2 regions of the Desulfovibrio intestinivivus genome follow, and region 2 is predicted to be linked to the other one. Evidence: riboswitches for the same ligand, from Rfam matches in the RefSeq annotation. Region 2 holds a riboswitch; the other holds the start of a gene.
The links. A riboswitch is a leader RNA that binds a small molecule or an ion and turns the genes downstream of it on or off. The one in region 2 is predicted to bind cobalamin.
Positions count from the first base shown of each region.

Region 1 (7,941 bases), 1.3 Mb from region 2:
TCGAAACCCTGCCCGGCATTGAGGGCGTGGCCCGCATCACCAGTGTGCAATGCGGCAACCTGCCCAGCGAGAACATCACCCCCGAGCATTGGGCCATGCTGGGCGAGCAGTGCGCCAAGGCTCTGGACGACCCAGAAATCTGCGGCGTGGTGCTGACCCACGGTACAGACACGCTGGAAGAATCGGCCTTCTATCTGCACCTCACCCTTGCCAGCCCCAAGCCCGTTGTGCTGACCGGCTCCATGCGCCCCTCCACCTCGCTGAGCGCGGACGGCCCCATCAACATACGCGATGCCGTGGCCGTGGCGGCCTGCCCCCAGGCGCAGGCGCGCGGCGCGCTGCTGGTCATGAACAGCCGGGTGCTCTCGGCCCGCACGGCTGTAAAAGTCGCCACGCTTGATGTGGAAGCCTTCCGCGCGCTGGAATCGGGCTGCCTTGGCCGTGTTATCAACGGCGAACCCCAGTTTTACTACGGCGGGGAGGAAGATCCCGCTCTGGCCGGAACCTTTGCCGAACTTGCAGGCCGTAAAAATCTGCCTCGCGTGGATGTGATCTACGGTTGCGCGGGCATGCCTGTTGATCTTGTGCGCTATTCCGTGGAACGCAGCGCGGGCATAGTGCTGGCTGGCATGGGCAACGGTTCCATGCCCGATGCCGTGCGCCATGAGCTGCGGCAGGCCATTGCCGGGGGCATCCCCGTTATCCGGTGCAGCCGTACCGGTTCCGGCCCTGTAACGCCCCTTGATGAATACGAGGGCTTTGTGCCCGGCGGCATGCTTTCGCCCGCCAAGGCCCGCGTGCTGCTCATGCTGGCGCTGGAACAGCAAAAGGACGCCGAACCGGCACAGCGCATGCTTTCGGTGCGCGAAGTGTTTGCCCTTGGGGCCAAACTGTAGGCAGCAGCGCCCTTTGGGCTTGCCTGCGGCGCAAAAAAACCGCAGTGTGTGGTTTATTTTCTTTTCAAGCCCATGACCCCAATGGAATCAGGAGAGCTTCATGTCGTATCGCTTTATTCCCCAGCTCACCGATGAGGATATCCGCCAGAAACAGCTTGAAGGTCTGCGCTACACCGTGCGTCAGGCCTGGAATTCGCCCCAGTACAGGGCAAAGCTGGAAGCATGCGGCCTAAAGCCGGACGACATCACAAGCCTGGACGACCTGCGCCGCCTGCCCACCTGCGACGTGGAAGACCTGCGCGAGGGCTATCCCCTGCCGCTCCTGTGCGTGCCGCCGCGTGACGTGGCGCGCATCCATGCCTCCAGCGGCACCACGGGCAAACGCAAAATTCTCGCCTACACCCAGCGCGACATTGATACGTTCAGCCTCCAGATCGCCCGCTGCTTTGAGCTGGCGGGCTTTACCCCCGAAGACCGCATGCAGCTTGCCGTGGGCTACGGCCTGTGGACGGCGGGCGCGGGCTTTCAGGCGGGCAGCGAACGGCTTGGCATGCTCACCGTGCCTGTGGGGCCTGGCAATCTTGAAATGCACTTGCAGCTTTTGCAGGATCTTGGGGCCACGGGCTTTACGGCCACGGCATCCATGGCCCTGCTGCTGGCAGAAGAAGTGGAACGCGCCGACCTGCGCGGCAAGATCAAGCTCAAGCGCATGGTCTGCGGTTCAGAAACCCGCAGTGAAAAGATGCGCCTCGCCATTGAAAGCAAGCTCGGCCTTGAGGGCTGTTACGACATCGGCGGCATGACCGAAATGTACGGCCCCGGCACCGCCATCGACTGCGACGCCCACGAAGGCCTGCACTACTGGGCCGACCTCTTCATCATTGAAGTGCTCGACCCCGCCACCATGCAGCCAGTTGCCGAGGGCGAAGTGGGCGAAATGGTCGTGACCAGCCTGTGCAAGGAGGCCGTGCCCCTGCTGCGCTACCGCACTCACGATCTTTCGCGCCTGCTGCCGGGTCAATGCTCGTGCGGCCTTGCCATGCCGCGCCATGACCGCATTCTCGGGCGCTCGGACGACATGATCATTTACCGTGGCGTAAACATCTACCCCGGTCAGCTCATGGAAGTTATCGGCCAGTTTGCGGAACTTGGCGGTGAATATCAGGTGGAACTCACCCGCGACGAGCGCTCCCTCGACCATCTGGCCCTCACCGTGGAACGCGGGCAGGGCCAGACCGCAGGCAACGATGCCGCCCTGGCCCATGAGCTTGAAACCCGCCTGCACAAGGCCATCATGGCCCGCGTTTCCGTGAACGTGGCGGACTACGCCAGCCTGCCGCGTACCTTCAGCAAATCCAAACGCGTGGTGGACAAGCGCTAGGCCGTGGCAAAACATATTGATTACACTGGCGCGGGGTTTTTGCCCTGCGCCTTTATCATTGGCTTTGCCGCCGCATGCCTGCTGGCCTTTTGCCTCTTGGCTCCCGCTGCGTCCGCGAGAGAGATAGCAGAGGTGGACAGCCCCGCATGGTGCGCCCGACACGCCAACACAGCAAAATATCAGGGAAAGGGGCAGTATCAGGCGCAAGCCGAATGTCTGCGGCTTGAAGCTGCCTGCCGCGCTGCCCTGCCCGACCTTGCCCCAGCTGCCAGTTGCCCCGACAGGCAGCTTGACCGCTGCGTGGCGCAACAGCGCGATGGCGGATCATGGTGCGCCATCCTGTGCTGCTTTGCCCCTGATGAGGCATCCTGCCGGGGGGCTGCGGCCAGCATGCCCGCCTTTCTCTCCACGCCCGAACGCTAGGCCAAAACATCAGGCTAAAGTCGCCGCCTCAGTGTGTTAGCCCCCAGTGCCAGCTCAGAACGTTGAGCCCGAAATCCAGTCCCTTGCCCGACGGCGGACTCCTGCATTGCCGCGCGGGCGCTCCGCCCCGGCAAATTATCGCAAGTTCCCTTGCCGCATAGACCTTTCCCCCTTTTTGGCATAGGATTTAATGCGAGCGCGCCCCTGTTCTACGCGCCAGAACCGCCGACACTGGAGCGCGTATGCCCCTTGCCGCCTCACCCGCATCCTTCATCTCGCTTGCAGGCTATCTTATGCTTGCAGGGGGGGCGTTTGCACTGGTGCGGCCAGGGTTGGGCCTGCTTATCATTCCTGTACCGCTTCTGGCTATTCCCCTGCATTTTTTTGCGCGACGCATGGGCGATTTTGCGGGCGTAGCGCATTCCCGCTGGCAGATGCGCACCTTTGGCCTTTTCCTGCTGCTGTTTCTCGGGCTTGTGGGCATCTTTTTTATTCTTGGCGCAAGCTGCACTGACGGCCCGGCTCTGGACAGGCTGGAACTCATCGGTAATGCCTATAATGCGGGCAAGGTGGATCTGTACGCTTCGCTGGTGGGGCTGTGGGAAATCAAGGAATTGCAGGTTTTTACCCTGAGCGCCTCGGTGTGGGCGGGGCTGGCGCTTTTGTGGCCGCTCAAACGGGCATTTCAGGGCATGCTGGCGCTGGCTGCGGGCATTGCGCCCAAGGCATTGCCCCTCTGGGGCTGCTGGCTGGCCTTTGCGGCCGCTATTGCGGCGCAGGGCGGCATGCTGGCATGGCTGGTGGCCCGCCAGGCTTGAGGCACAAACAGACTCAAGCGCACTGAACCCCACGAAAATTCCCGAAAATCCTACGCCGGAAGCAGCACCTCCCGCATTCAGCATTTTCCCGCCCAAAAACGCGGGAGCCGCACAAACCGGGCGCGCTGTCCCGGCTTATGCGGCTCCCGCAACACATGTGCGGCGCAGGCAATGACCCGCTACTGCTTCTTGGGTTCCTTGGTCAGATCATCGAAAGCTTCGCGGGCATGGCGCACCAGAATGGCGCGTGCACCGGCAATCTGGCCCAAACCCTTGAGGTTGGTCTCCACCTTGAAACCTGCGGCCTTGAGCTTCGAGGCCCAGGAATCGTCTTCATCCCCGGCCAGATCGTTGTGCGCATGGTCGCCAGCCACCAGCATGAGCGGCTCGATAACCACTTTCTTGACCTTGGCGGCCTTGAGTTCCACCAGCAGATCGTCCACGCTGCGTGCGCCCTCGACTGTCGCCATAAACACGCGCTTGTCCGCATCGTGGAACACGGCGCGTGTGCCTTCAAACGTCAGATCCGCGCGGCCATGACTCTGGCCGTGACCCATGAGCACCAGGGCTGCATCCTTGCCGCGCAGGGACTTGACGTCTTCCCTGATGGCCTGAATGAGCTCCTGCGCGTCTTTTTTCGATTCCAGCATGGGGCGACCAAGAAAGACGGAGTCAAAGCGGCCCGAATTTTTTTGCAGATCGATAAGCACGGCCCGTTCAAGCTCGCTGAACTCCTCGCCCGCCATGACGTGCAGCGACTGTACGCGCACGACCTTGACGCCATTCTTGGCAAGCTGGGCGAGGCCATCGCTGATGCCGCCCACGGGATGCCCCTCGGCGGCTATTTTTTTGCGGATAATCTGCGAGGTATAGGCCCACACCACAGGCTGACCGGGAAAAGCGGCCTTGAACTCCGCATCCACGGCCTTCATGGAAGCCAGGGCTTCGGGCACGCTGGTGCCAAAGGCCACCAGCAGCACTCCGGCCTTGGGGCTCTCCGCGCCGGATTCAGCGGCAGGGGCAAGCACAGGTGCGCCCATGACGGCGCACAACAAAAAAATGGGCAAAAGAGTACGAGTGAAAAAATGCAAAATGGAATGCGGCGTAGTACGCAGCATGGCAACCTCCTCAATGGCGCGTTGACGGGTTAAGTTTGGATGAAATGCCGGAGGATATTCGGACTTGAGGGCATGGGGGCCTCGCGCCCCTTGCCTAGACTTCGCCTTCGCCGCTCGCGCGACTGGCTGTAGCGCCCCGCCATGTGGCGGAACGATGAAGCTTCGTTCCCTCTTACCGCAGCGCGACTGTTTCCGATTTTAACGGAATTCCCCGCCGACTTTTTCAAAACAATTCATGCGGCAATAAAAGTCAAGGGGGGGATACCCTGCAAGCCCCGCCAGGCAGGCCCTTGCAGGGTATCCCCCTTGCGGGCGGCCACGGCTGCGCCATCAAAAGCGGCGCGGAATCCCGATTTTTCGGCGGCTAAAGCCGATTTGGCGCGTATTTTTTCTTGTTCTTCTGATGAAATCCTGATAATAAAGCACCTCCCTGTTATGGGGAAATTATGTTTGGAGGCTGGACATATGGCAGGTTTGGAAACCGGGCACGACAACGAAATCAATTTCGAAAGCGCCCTTGAAAACTACCTCAATCCCGATTTCGGCGATCTTGAGGAAGGCTCTATCACGAAGGGCGAAATCGTCCGCGTGGATGATGACAATGTGCTTGTTGACGTGAACTTCAAGTCCGAAGGGCAGATTCCCGCGGCAGAATTCCGCGACCCCGCCGGCAACATTTCCGTCAAAGTGGGCGATCGTGTTGACGTTTACGTTGTTCGCAAGAACGAAAACGACGGCACCATCACTCTTTCTTTCGAGAAAGCCAAGCGCATGCAGGTGTTCGACCAGCTCGAAGACGTGCAGGAAAACAACCGGGTCATCAAGGGCCACATTGTCCGCCGCATCAAGGGTGGCTACACCGTGGACATCGGCGGTGTGGAAGCGTTTTTGCCCGGTTCACATGTGGATCTGCGCCCCGTGCCGGATATGGATGCCCTGGTCAACCAGGAATTCGAATTCCGCGTGCTCAAGATCAACCGCCGCCGCAGCAACGTTATCGTTTCTCGCCGCGTGCTGCTTGAAGAGGAGCGCGATTCCAAACGCCAGGATCTGCTGCGCACCCTTGAAGAAAACCAGATCGTTACCGGTAAGGCCAAGAACATCACCGAATACGGCGTGTTTGTTGACCTCGGCGGCCTCGACGGCCTGCTACACATCACCGACATGAGCTGGAAGCGCATTCGCCATCCCAAGGAAATGATCACCATCGGTCAGGAACTGACCCTGAAGGTGCTTTCCTTTGATCGCGACAACAACAAAGTTTCCCTCGGCCTCAAGCAGCTCGTGCCCGATCCGTGGCAGGACATCTCCGCCCGCTTCCCCGAAGGGGCTAAGTGCAGCGGCAAGGTCACCAACCTGGTTGACTACGGCGCATTTGTGGAACTGGAACCCGGCGTTGAAGGCCTGGTGCACATTTCCGAAATGTCCTGGACCCGCAAGCTGCGTCATCCTTCCCAGATGGTTCACACCGGCGACGAAGTCGAAGTGGTCATCCTGGGCGTGGACGGCGACAAGAAGCGCATCAGCCTCGGCATGAAGCAGGTTCGCCCCAATCCCTGGGAACTGGTTGCTGAAAAGTACCCTGAAGGCACCGTCCTTGAAGGCGTCATCAAGAACATCACCGAATTCGGCATGTTCATTGGCATCGAAGACGGCATCGACGGCCTTATCCACGTTTCCGACATTTCCTGGACCAAGAAAGTGCGTCACCCCAATGAGCTGTACAAGGTGGGCGACACCGTGCAGGCCAAGGTGCTGACCGTGGATCAGGAAAACGAAAAGTTCACCCTCGGCGTGAAGCAGCTGGTGGATGATCCGTGGGGCCATGTGCCCAACACCTACCCCGTGGGCTGCACCATCAAGGGTATTGTGACCAACATCACCGACTTCGGCCTCTTTGTTGAAGTGGAAGAAGGTATCGAAGGCCTGGTGCACGTGTCCGAACTTTCCAGCAAGAAAGTGAAGACCCCCGCCGAGATCTACAAGGAAGGCCAGGAAATCCAGGCCAAGGTTATCCATGTCAGCGCTGAAGAGCGCCGCCTGGGCCTGTCCATCAAGCAGATCAAGGACGAGGAAGAACGCCGCAAGCCCAAGGAATTCCATTCCGGCTCGCAAGAAGCCGGTCAGAGCCTGGGCGACCTGCTCAAGCAGAAGTTTGAAGAAAGCGAAAACAGCTAGTCTGTTTCTGCTTCAAAATACAAAAGGGCGTTCCCGCAAGGGAGCGCCCTTTCTTGTTGCCTGCCAGCAACAAACAGCGAGGGGTGATTGCGTTGGTAATGTGCCGGCGATGCACCCGTGATATCTAGGCAGGGCTGACTCCTTGCCCCAGAGGCAGAACGATCACCACACTGGGGTGGACGTGCGCCGCGTTCAGCAAAGGCTGCCTCTCGCAATAGTCCGCTGCCATAATCACCGGCGAGTCTGCCAGCCTGCAACCTTCTGCTCAAGCCAGCTTGAGCAGTGCAGCACCACCGACAACCAACAGCACAGAAAATCCGCGCAAGGGCGTAAAACGCTCGTGCAGCAGCCACATGGCCAGCAGCATGCCAAAGATCACCGAAGTCTCGCGCAGGGCCGCCACAACAGCGATAGGTGCCAGGGTCATGGCCCACAGGGCAATGCCGTATGAACCCATGCTCGCCAACCCGCCAAACGTACCTACAGCAATCCGCTTACGGGCATAGCGCACGTAGCTCCAGCCATGTCGCCACAGGATGTAAACATGCACTGGGAGCGCGTTGATCAAAAAAATCCAGGTGGTGTAGGTCGCTGCGTTGCCGCTTTCGCGCGCACCAAGGCCGTCCGCCAGCGTGTACCCCATGATGATGCATGAGGTGCGCAACGAGATAAAAACTTCGCTCCACCCATAGCCACGGCGCATATTATCCGTGGCAAGGCACAGAATCCCCGCGCACAGCGTAAGCACGCCGCACCATGCGCCCACAGACATGTTCACGCCAAAGGCCAGCAGGGCCAGCGAGGTGAGCAAGGGCGCGCATCCGCGCATTACGGTGTAGGCAAAAGACATGTCTACTCGCTCATACGCGGCAGAAATGCAAATGTAATACCCGAGGTGGCACAGGCACGACATGCCAAGATAAGGCCACGCGGCCTGCGGCAGAGGCGGCAAAAAAGGCAGCAGACACAACGCGCCCACGCAAGCGCCAAAGGCGTTCAAGCCTGTTTCAAACAGCTTGTTCTCACCGCTTTTGACAATAATATTCCAAAGCGCGTGCAGAAATGCGGCAAAGAGGATGGCAAGCAATATTGATGGGGACATGGGCCTTGCTACCTTTTTGCCGGGA
Region 1 covers NZ_JBRBQT010000001.1:1,211,551-1,219,491, reverse strand. Annotated here, with positions in the region: gene ACUZ9P_RS05150 (asparaginase) at 1-896, shown strand, start outside; gene ACUZ9P_RS05145 (phenylacetate--CoA ligase family protein) at 997-2,277, shown strand; gene ACUZ9P_RS05140 (hypothetical protein) at 2,281-2,700, shown strand; gene ACUZ9P_RS05135 (hypothetical protein) at 2,943-3,518, shown strand; gene ACUZ9P_RS05130 (sirohydrochlorin cobaltochelatase) at 3,698-4,636, opposite strand; cobalamin riboswitch at 4,665-4,885, opposite strand; gene ACUZ9P_RS05125 (30S ribosomal protein S1) at 5,102-6,814, shown strand; gene ACUZ9P_RS05120 (DMT family transporter) at 7,080-7,916, opposite strand.
Region 1: linked by a shared signal. The riboswitch ahead of ACUZ9P_RS05130 (sirohydrochlorin cobaltochelatase) and the one ahead of ACUZ9P_RS10890 (anaerobic ribonucleoside triphosphate reductase) in region 2 are both predicted to bind cobalamin.

Region 2 (7,941 bases):
CTGTTCCATACTGATGCCGTGCAGGCCGTTGGCAAAACGCCCATTGACCTTGCCCATCTGCCTGCGGATATGCTTTCGCTCTCCGGCCACAAGCTGCATGCCCCCAAGGGAATTGGCGTGCTGTATGTGCGCAAGGGTGTGCGCTTCCGCCCGTTTTTGCGGGGCGGCCATCAGGAGCGGGGACGCCGTGCGGGTACGGAAAATGTGCCCTACATTGCAGGGCTTGGCGCAGCGGCTCAGCTTGCCATTGCGCACATGCAGGAAGAACGCGTCAGCGTGGCCATGCTGCGCGACAGGCTTGAACAGGGACTGCTCGAACGTATCCCCGACTGCATGGTGAACGGCGATGTGGATAACCGCCTGCCCAACACCACCAATATTGCATTTAAAAATGTGGAAGGCGAAGCCATCCTGCTCATGCTCGACAGGTTCGGCATCTGTGCAAGCTCCGGGTCTGCCTGCACCTCTGGCAGCCTTGAACCTTCGCATGTACTGCGCGCCATGGGTGTGCCCTTTACATACGCCCACGGCTCCATCCGCCTTTCCCTCTCCCGCTACACCACGCAGGAAGAAGTGGACTTTGTCATCCAGAACTTCCCTGATGTCATCAAAACCCTGCGCATGATTTCTCCTTTCAAGGATTAATCCTGGCTCAAGCAACAATTGGCGCAGATTTCAATACCTTTAGATTACGTGCCGCACTCATCCGGGTGCGGCACATTTACGTCTGCGGCAAAAATTCTGCGCAATTGTAACATACGGCTCTGGTTGCACCCATGATGCAAAAGAGTACTCTTTCTTTCGGTCGCTACGCAAATGAGCCTCTTGCCTCCAGGGGCCGGTTGTCCTATCATTTTACTTTGAATATCTGTCCCGATTGGTGAGAGTGAGGTTTCATGCGTTCAATTCGCCTTTTTGATCTGCTGATGGGTTTTTCGCGTGCGCTGGACATGGTCACGCCGCTTCTTGCCGGACATCATCTGCGGGTTGCCTTTTTGAGCCAGGTTATTGCCGAACGCATGCGGTTACCCCGCACCACGCGCAAATACATGCTTATGGCCAGCATGCTGCACGATATTGGGGCAGTGCCGCTCAAAAGCGATACGCGCGACCTCATATTTGAGCGCAACAAAGCCCTGCACTGCCGGGCTGGCTGGGCCTTTTGCAAAACAGCAGGGCTGCCCACGCCTGTATGCGACATGGTGCTGCATCACCATACGGAATGGTGCAGCTATGAGGCATCCGACCAGCATTCACTGCCAGCCAATTGTATTCACATGGCTGACCGGGTTGACGTGGCCCTGCGCGGCAAGCAGACTTCTGACCTGCACAGCATCTGCCTCACCCTGCAGGCAAGAGACAGGGAATACGCCCCAGCCTGCCTTGAAGCGCTGGCAACCCTCGCTCATGATGCGGAAATTTCAGCGCTTCTGGGCAGCCACGAGCGCATGGAAGAATACCTGGCTACGGCATTTGGCTCTGTGATTCTTGGCCCGGTGCAGCTTGTGGAACTGTGCGGGCTTTTTTCGCAAACCATTGACTCCAAAAGCCCCTTTACAGCCACCCACTCCCTTGGCGTGGCCTATACGGCGCGCATGCTGCTCAGGCTGACCCGCATGGCCGATGCCGACGATCTCACAACCATGTTTGTGGCCGGTCTGCTGCATGACATTGGCAAACTCGCGGTGCCGCTCGAAATTCTGGAAAAACCAGCGGCGCTCACGCCTGAAGAAGTGCAGGAAATTCAGAAACATGCTGAAATCAGCATGGATTTGCTGGGTTCCATACCCGGTTTTACCTGCGTACGGGAATGGGGAGGCAGACACCACGAACGCATTGACGGCACTGGCTATCCCCACAATATTGAAGGAAGCAGCCTGACGCTCCCTGTGCGTATCATCGCCGTAGCGGATGTATTTACAGCCCTCACAGAAGACCGCCCCTACCGCAACGGCATGCCTCTGGCCGAAGCCATGAAAATCATCGCATCCATGGCGGAACTCGGCTATCTGGACAACGGCGTGGTAGCGCTCCTGGCCGATAATGTGCTACGCGTCAACAAAGAGCGCATACGCGCCCAGCGCAAGGCTGCAGCAAACTTTGTGGTTATGCGCAGGCTGTGCGATGAGGCGGCCAAGGCTGCCAGGCAACCTTGAACTGGGTAGCCATACCCACTGACGGGGGGAATCATGGGCGTTCCAATCATTTTTCTGATTATTGCTCCCTTGGCTGGCATTATCGCCATGCAGCTCACCCCGCCCTTTTCTCGGCTTGCTGTTGTCCTCTCCCTGATTTTTTCCTTCTGCGGCCTTGTGCTGCTCTACCGCTACCTCCTGCTTCCCTTGCGCACAGTCGTAGCTGCCCTCGCGCAGCCAGGCTGCGCTGAAATTCCGTCCATACCCACGGCCTGCGATGTTGTGCGCGCTCTGGAAGACAGCCTCAATGCCAGAGAGGCCACGCTTCGCCACGATCTTGCCGAGGCGCGCGAAACAGCAGCCAAACTCCGGCAGGAAATTCAGGAACTGCGCGAAAGGCGCGTTGTGGACATGCAGACGCAGCAGACTGCCCTTGCGGCGCTGCGCAAAGCCCAATCTGAATTGAATGACCTGGCTACAGCTGCTGATGCGGGCAGTGTGTTACCTGTGGACCGCCCGCACATCACGGAGCAAATTCTTGACCTTTCTGCGGTGCTCCACCATAGCGAATGCATATTGCTGCACGCCAGCCAGCTTTTGGGCACAGCTGACACTGACAAAGACGAAGCAGATACTACGCTTGCAGAGGCCTTCCCCTGGGATAGCCGCTACAACACGAACATTCCCGTCATTGACGGCCAGCACAAGCTCTTGCTTTCGTACATCAACAAACTACACCGTGGAATGCAGAAAGGCTGCGATAAAAGTCTGCTGCTCGAAATTCTTGATGATCTGACGGGCTATGCCTTTAGCCATTTTGCCACAGAAGAAATATTCTTCAGCCGCACGGCTTATCCGCTCACAGCACGGCACATTGAAGTACACCAGAGTTTCAGAAAAACAGTGACAGAACTCAGGGAGGCCGTGCTTGACGACAAGGCTTTTATTGATATTGCCCTGCTGGAATACCTGAAAACCTGGCTGGTGGATCATATACAGCAGATGGATGTGGGTTTTGCCTCATATGTGACCGGCACAAAGCCCACACCAGAGCAGTAAGCCTTCTGCGGCCAAACCCCAATAAAAAACCCCGCTAAAAGCGGGGAACAGACGCGATCGGCAGAGCAAACTGTCAGGACTCGCAAAAAGTTCAACGGCTGAGCAGTTCTGCCGCTATTCGTTCTCGGGCAGCGCGGTCAAGGAGGCGCTGGTTTGAACTGCCCCTGAACTGCAGCTCAAGGTCGCGGAGGCTTTCCACATAGGGGCCATCCACAAGAACATCCGTCAGTTCCAGCAGCCGGTTTGTCCAAGAGTCATTGCGGGCAAGCAGGGCTTCGAATGTGTACCCCGTGTAGGTGATCACATTTTTGCGCATGGCCTGTACACCCTCGGCCACGGCGCAGAGCGCCTGGGCCTGCTCAAAGGGCTCCCCGCCAGACAGCGTCACGCCCGCCAGGAGAGGGTTCTCCCCAAGCTGGGCAAGGGCGGCCTCCGCCGTAAACGGAAAGCCGCCCTCAAAGTCGTGCGTCTGCGGATTGTGGCACCCTTTGCAGTGATGCGGGCAACCCTGCGTGAACAAGACATACCTCAGGCCCGGGCCGTCCACTATGGATTCTTCCACAATGCCTGACAGCCGCATGACCCCGGCATTACCGGATTCAGGCATGCTTGACACGATCGCGCTCTTCCGAGCGCTTGGCGTTGTTGAAACGGTCAAGCGTTCCCACAAGGTAACCGGTGATGCGGCGGGTACGTTCAAAACCCACATCCTGGCCCACAAGTTTCTGCGCGGGCTTGGTTTCCTCGAACAGACGCGATTTCATTAGCATTTTCGCTCTCCTTGTTCTATCAGCAAAAGTTGATGAAAATTGTATATGACCGCTAGTCCCACTTGGGGGTGTGCGGGTATTTTTTACGCAGTTCTTTAAGCAGCTCGGCACTCACGCCTTCGCCTTCCTTACGGCCGCAACGGGGGCAGGCGCCATTGATCACACCCACATAGCCGCAGACAGGGTCGCGATCCAGGGGATGGTTGATGGAGCCGTAGCCAACGCCATTATCGTGCATAAAACGGATGATGCTCTCAAAGGCCTCAAGGTTTTTGCAGGTATCGCCATCCAGCTCCACATAGGTGATGTGGCCCGCATTGGTCAGCGCGTGGTACGGAGCCTCGATCTGTATCTTTTTAAAGGCCTTGATGGGGCAGTACACCGGCACGTGGAACGAGTTGGTGTAGTAATCCCTGTCAGTGATGCCGGGGATGCTGCCGAACTTTTCCTTGTCGAGATTGACAAAGCGCCCGCTCAGGCTTTCCGCCGGGGTGGCGATGAGTGAAAAATTGAGCCCTGTCTTTTCAGCTTCGTCATCGCACCGCTTGCGCAGATGCGTAACAATCTCAATGCCAAGCTTCTGGGCATCTTCGCTTTCGCCGTGGTGCTGGCCCACAAGAGCCTTGAGCGTTTCGGCAAGGCCGATAAAGCCCACGGTCAGTGTGCCGTGCTTGAGCACTTCTTCAATGCTGTCGTCCCAACCCAGTTTGTCGGAATCAAGCCAGATGCCCTCGCCCATGAGGAAGGGATAGTTACGCACCTTTTTGGCGCTCTGGATCTTGAGCCGGTGCAGCAACTGGCGGAACACCAGATCGATCTTGTCGTCCAGCAGAGCGTAGAAACGGCTGATATCACCGCGCGCATCCAGCCCAAGCCGGGGAAGGTTGATGGACGTAAAGCTCAGATTACCGCGACCGCACGTAACCTGCCTGTCCTTGTCGTACACGTTGCCAAGCACACGTGTGCGGCAGCCCATGTACGCCACTTCCGTATTATAGTCGTCCGGATGGTAGTACTGGAGGTTGTACGGCGCATCAAGAAAGCTGAAATTGGGGAAGAGCCGCATGGCGGAAACATCCATAGCCTGCTTGAAAAGATCGTAGTTGGGATCTTCGGGATTATAGTTGACCCCGGACTTCACCTTGAAAATCTGCACGGGGAAAATGGAGGTTTCCCCATTGCCAAGCCCGGCCTTGGTGGCGCGCAGCAAGTTTTTGACAACTATGCGGCCCTCGGCAGAAACATCCGTGCCGTAGTTGATGGAGCTGAAAGGCACCTGCGCGCCTGCGCGGGAATTCATGGTGTTCAGGTTGTGGATCAGGGCTTCCATGGCCTGATAGGTGCGGCGCTCTGTGTATTTGAAGGCTTCGCCGGCAGCATAGGCATGCGCGCGCGTTACAAGTTCGCGCTGGGCCTCGGGGGCAGCCGCCACAAGAGCTTCTCCAAAGGCATCGCAGGTGCCAAGGCGTGGGCCTTCGGGCAACAGTGCGATGGTTTCTCTGGCGGCGTCAATGGCTGCCTGCTCTTCCAGATTCTGGGCAATGCGCAAAAAGGCGGCAAAGGCGCGCTCATATTCCTTGCGGTAGGTTTTGATAACGCCTTCGGCCATGGCAAAGTCAAAATGCGGCACACTCTGGCCGCCGTGCATTTCATTCTGGTTGGCCTGAATGGCAATGCAGGCAAGGGCCGAGTAGCTCTCAATGGAATTGGGCTCGCGCAAATGCCCGTGCCCCGTGGAAAAACCATTTTTAAACAGGGGGATAAGGTCAATCTGGCAGCACGTTTCCGTGAGCATGTAAAAATCTTTGTCGTGAATGTGGATATCGCCGTTAAGATGCGCGGCAGATGCATCCTTGGGCAGAATGTAGTTATCGATGAAGAATTTTGAGCCCTCGGAACCATACTTGAGCATGGTGCCCATGGCCGTATCGCCATCGATATTGGCGTTCTCGCGCTTGATGTCTTCCTGCAGGGCCGGGGAATACGTAAGTTTTTTATAGATATCCATGAGATACGATTCCGCATTACGGATTTTCGTATGCTCGGCCCGGTACAGAATGTAAGCCTTGGCGCTTTTGGCGTAGTCGTACTGAATCAGGGTTTCTTCAACAACATCCTGAATTTCTTCCACATGCTTGAGGCAGCGCGACTCCAGCTTTTTGCACACCTTTTCGGTGACAAACAGCAGGTCAGTGGGGGACATGTCTTCACCGCCAACTGCCTGATTGGCCTTGGTGATGGCATTGAGAATCTTGACCGAATCAAAAGGCACTTCCGTGCCGTCGCGCTTAATAATGCTGGCGAGCATGAACTTCGCTCCAAACGTGTGGGCTATGAACAAAAAGGGCGCCCGAACAAAACGGGCGGAGAGGCCATCAATGGCCTTTTTCTGACGGTTCATCTGCAAAAGCCCGTTGCAGATGCTCCACTTTCTTAGAACGGTTGAAAGTAGGTCTTCCGGCTTGCCTGCCGCTTTTCGGCCTTCCCGGTTTTATCCAGTGACACGCGAGGAAAAGCGGTTTTGAACAGGCACACGGCGGCGGGTCCGCTCCCGAATTTCACGGGAATTCCCTATTAAGCTCCATGGCGCTTTCAATGTCTAGAAAATCTCAAAAGAATTGCACCCTGTCAATAAATGCACGCAAAAAAGCTCTCCTAGTGCCGTAGCAACACTGCGAATTCACTATTGAATTTTCTTGCCTGCCCATTTTTTCACTACATCAAGGCCGCAAAACAGTGAGGGCGGGAACAAAAAAGTTCGCCCTGACTAGAGCCAGATCAGGCAACCTGACCCGCAACATGTGTGGCTTTGATTGGCGTTGCTGGAACATTTCGTCATGAATTCAGGCATCATGCCCGCATGGCGCTGCCGCCCAGGCACCGGCACTGCGACCGCAGCCGATACCTGGCGAGCTTTCCTCAGAAAGCAGTTCCCGTAACGCAGACAAGAACTTACTCTACCCACGCCGGGTTTTCAAGACGGCCTCCCCCACGTAAGGGGACTTACCTCGGACTTGACATTTTTATTTGCCCGCCCCTTGCCGAAGATATCGTTTATAAAAACTTTTTTTGTACGCGCAAACAGTGATTGAGCATTTCGTAACAGCCAAGCAACACAAGGGGCCGCATCGGCCCAACTCCGCTTCCACCGCCAATTTGCAGGGAAGCGCAATCGGATACCCGATGCAGCCCGTCAATAAACCCGAAACGCCGCCTACGGCAGCAGGATCATGTTGTAGAGGTTCTTGTCGTCCAGATACTTCTGCGCCACAGCCTGAATATCCGCAGGGGTCAGCTTGGCTGCTTTGTCGATGAGCGACTTGCTGAAATCGCGGGGCAGGCCCAGCACGGCGTCTGTGGCGGCCACGCCCGCGCGGGAATCAAGGCTTTGCTTGTCGCGGTAGTATTCGCCAAGCAGGCGGTTGGCCCCGGCCTCGAGCAGTTCCGTAGGCAGGGGTTTTGCCTTGATATCAGCAATAATCTTGGCAAAGCCTTCACGCGCCTGCGCCACCTTGTCAGGCGTAGTGCCAATATAAAAAGCCATCATGCCAGCCTGAGGCATGGCGCGGTAAAATGCCGTGACCGTGTACCCAAGGCCCTGCTCATCGCGCATCTGGCTGAACAGCAGGCCGCTCTGCCCGGAAAGCACAGACTGCAAAAGCATGAGTGCCGGGGCGTCCGGGCTGGTGTAGGGCACAGCCTTGAACATCTGGAGCACGTGGGCCTGATTGCGCCCCGGCAGATGCAGATCAAGGTTGCGGGCATCACCCCACGAGGGGGCGGGCAAGGAGAAATCCTTTTTGTCTGGCGCGGGCAATGTGCGGGCAAAGGCCAGCACGGCCTCGCGGTCAAAATCGCCTGCCACTGCCAGCACCCAGGGCTGCACGAGCTGCTTGTCCCAGAACGAGCGTACATCCTTGGGCGTAAACTTGGAAAGGTTCGCTTCCGTCCCCAGGCTGTCGTAGCCGTAGGGCTGC
Region 2 covers NZ_JBRBQT010000001.1:2,531,580-2,539,520, reverse strand. Annotated here, with positions in the region: gene nifS (cysteine desulfurase NifS) at 1-645, shown strand, start outside; gene ACUZ9P_RS10910 (HD-GYP domain-containing protein) at 897-2,156, shown strand; gene ACUZ9P_RS10905 (bacteriohemerythrin) at 2,190-3,194, shown strand; gene nrdG (anaerobic ribonucleoside-triphosphate reductase activating protein) at 3,286-3,801, opposite strand; gene nrdD (anaerobic ribonucleoside-triphosphate reductase) at 3,794-3,964, opposite strand; gene ACUZ9P_RS10890 (anaerobic ribonucleoside triphosphate reductase) at 4,017-6,272, opposite strand; cobalamin riboswitch at 6,395-6,573, opposite strand; gene ACUZ9P_RS10885 (M16 family metallopeptidase) at 7,179-7,941, opposite strand, start outside.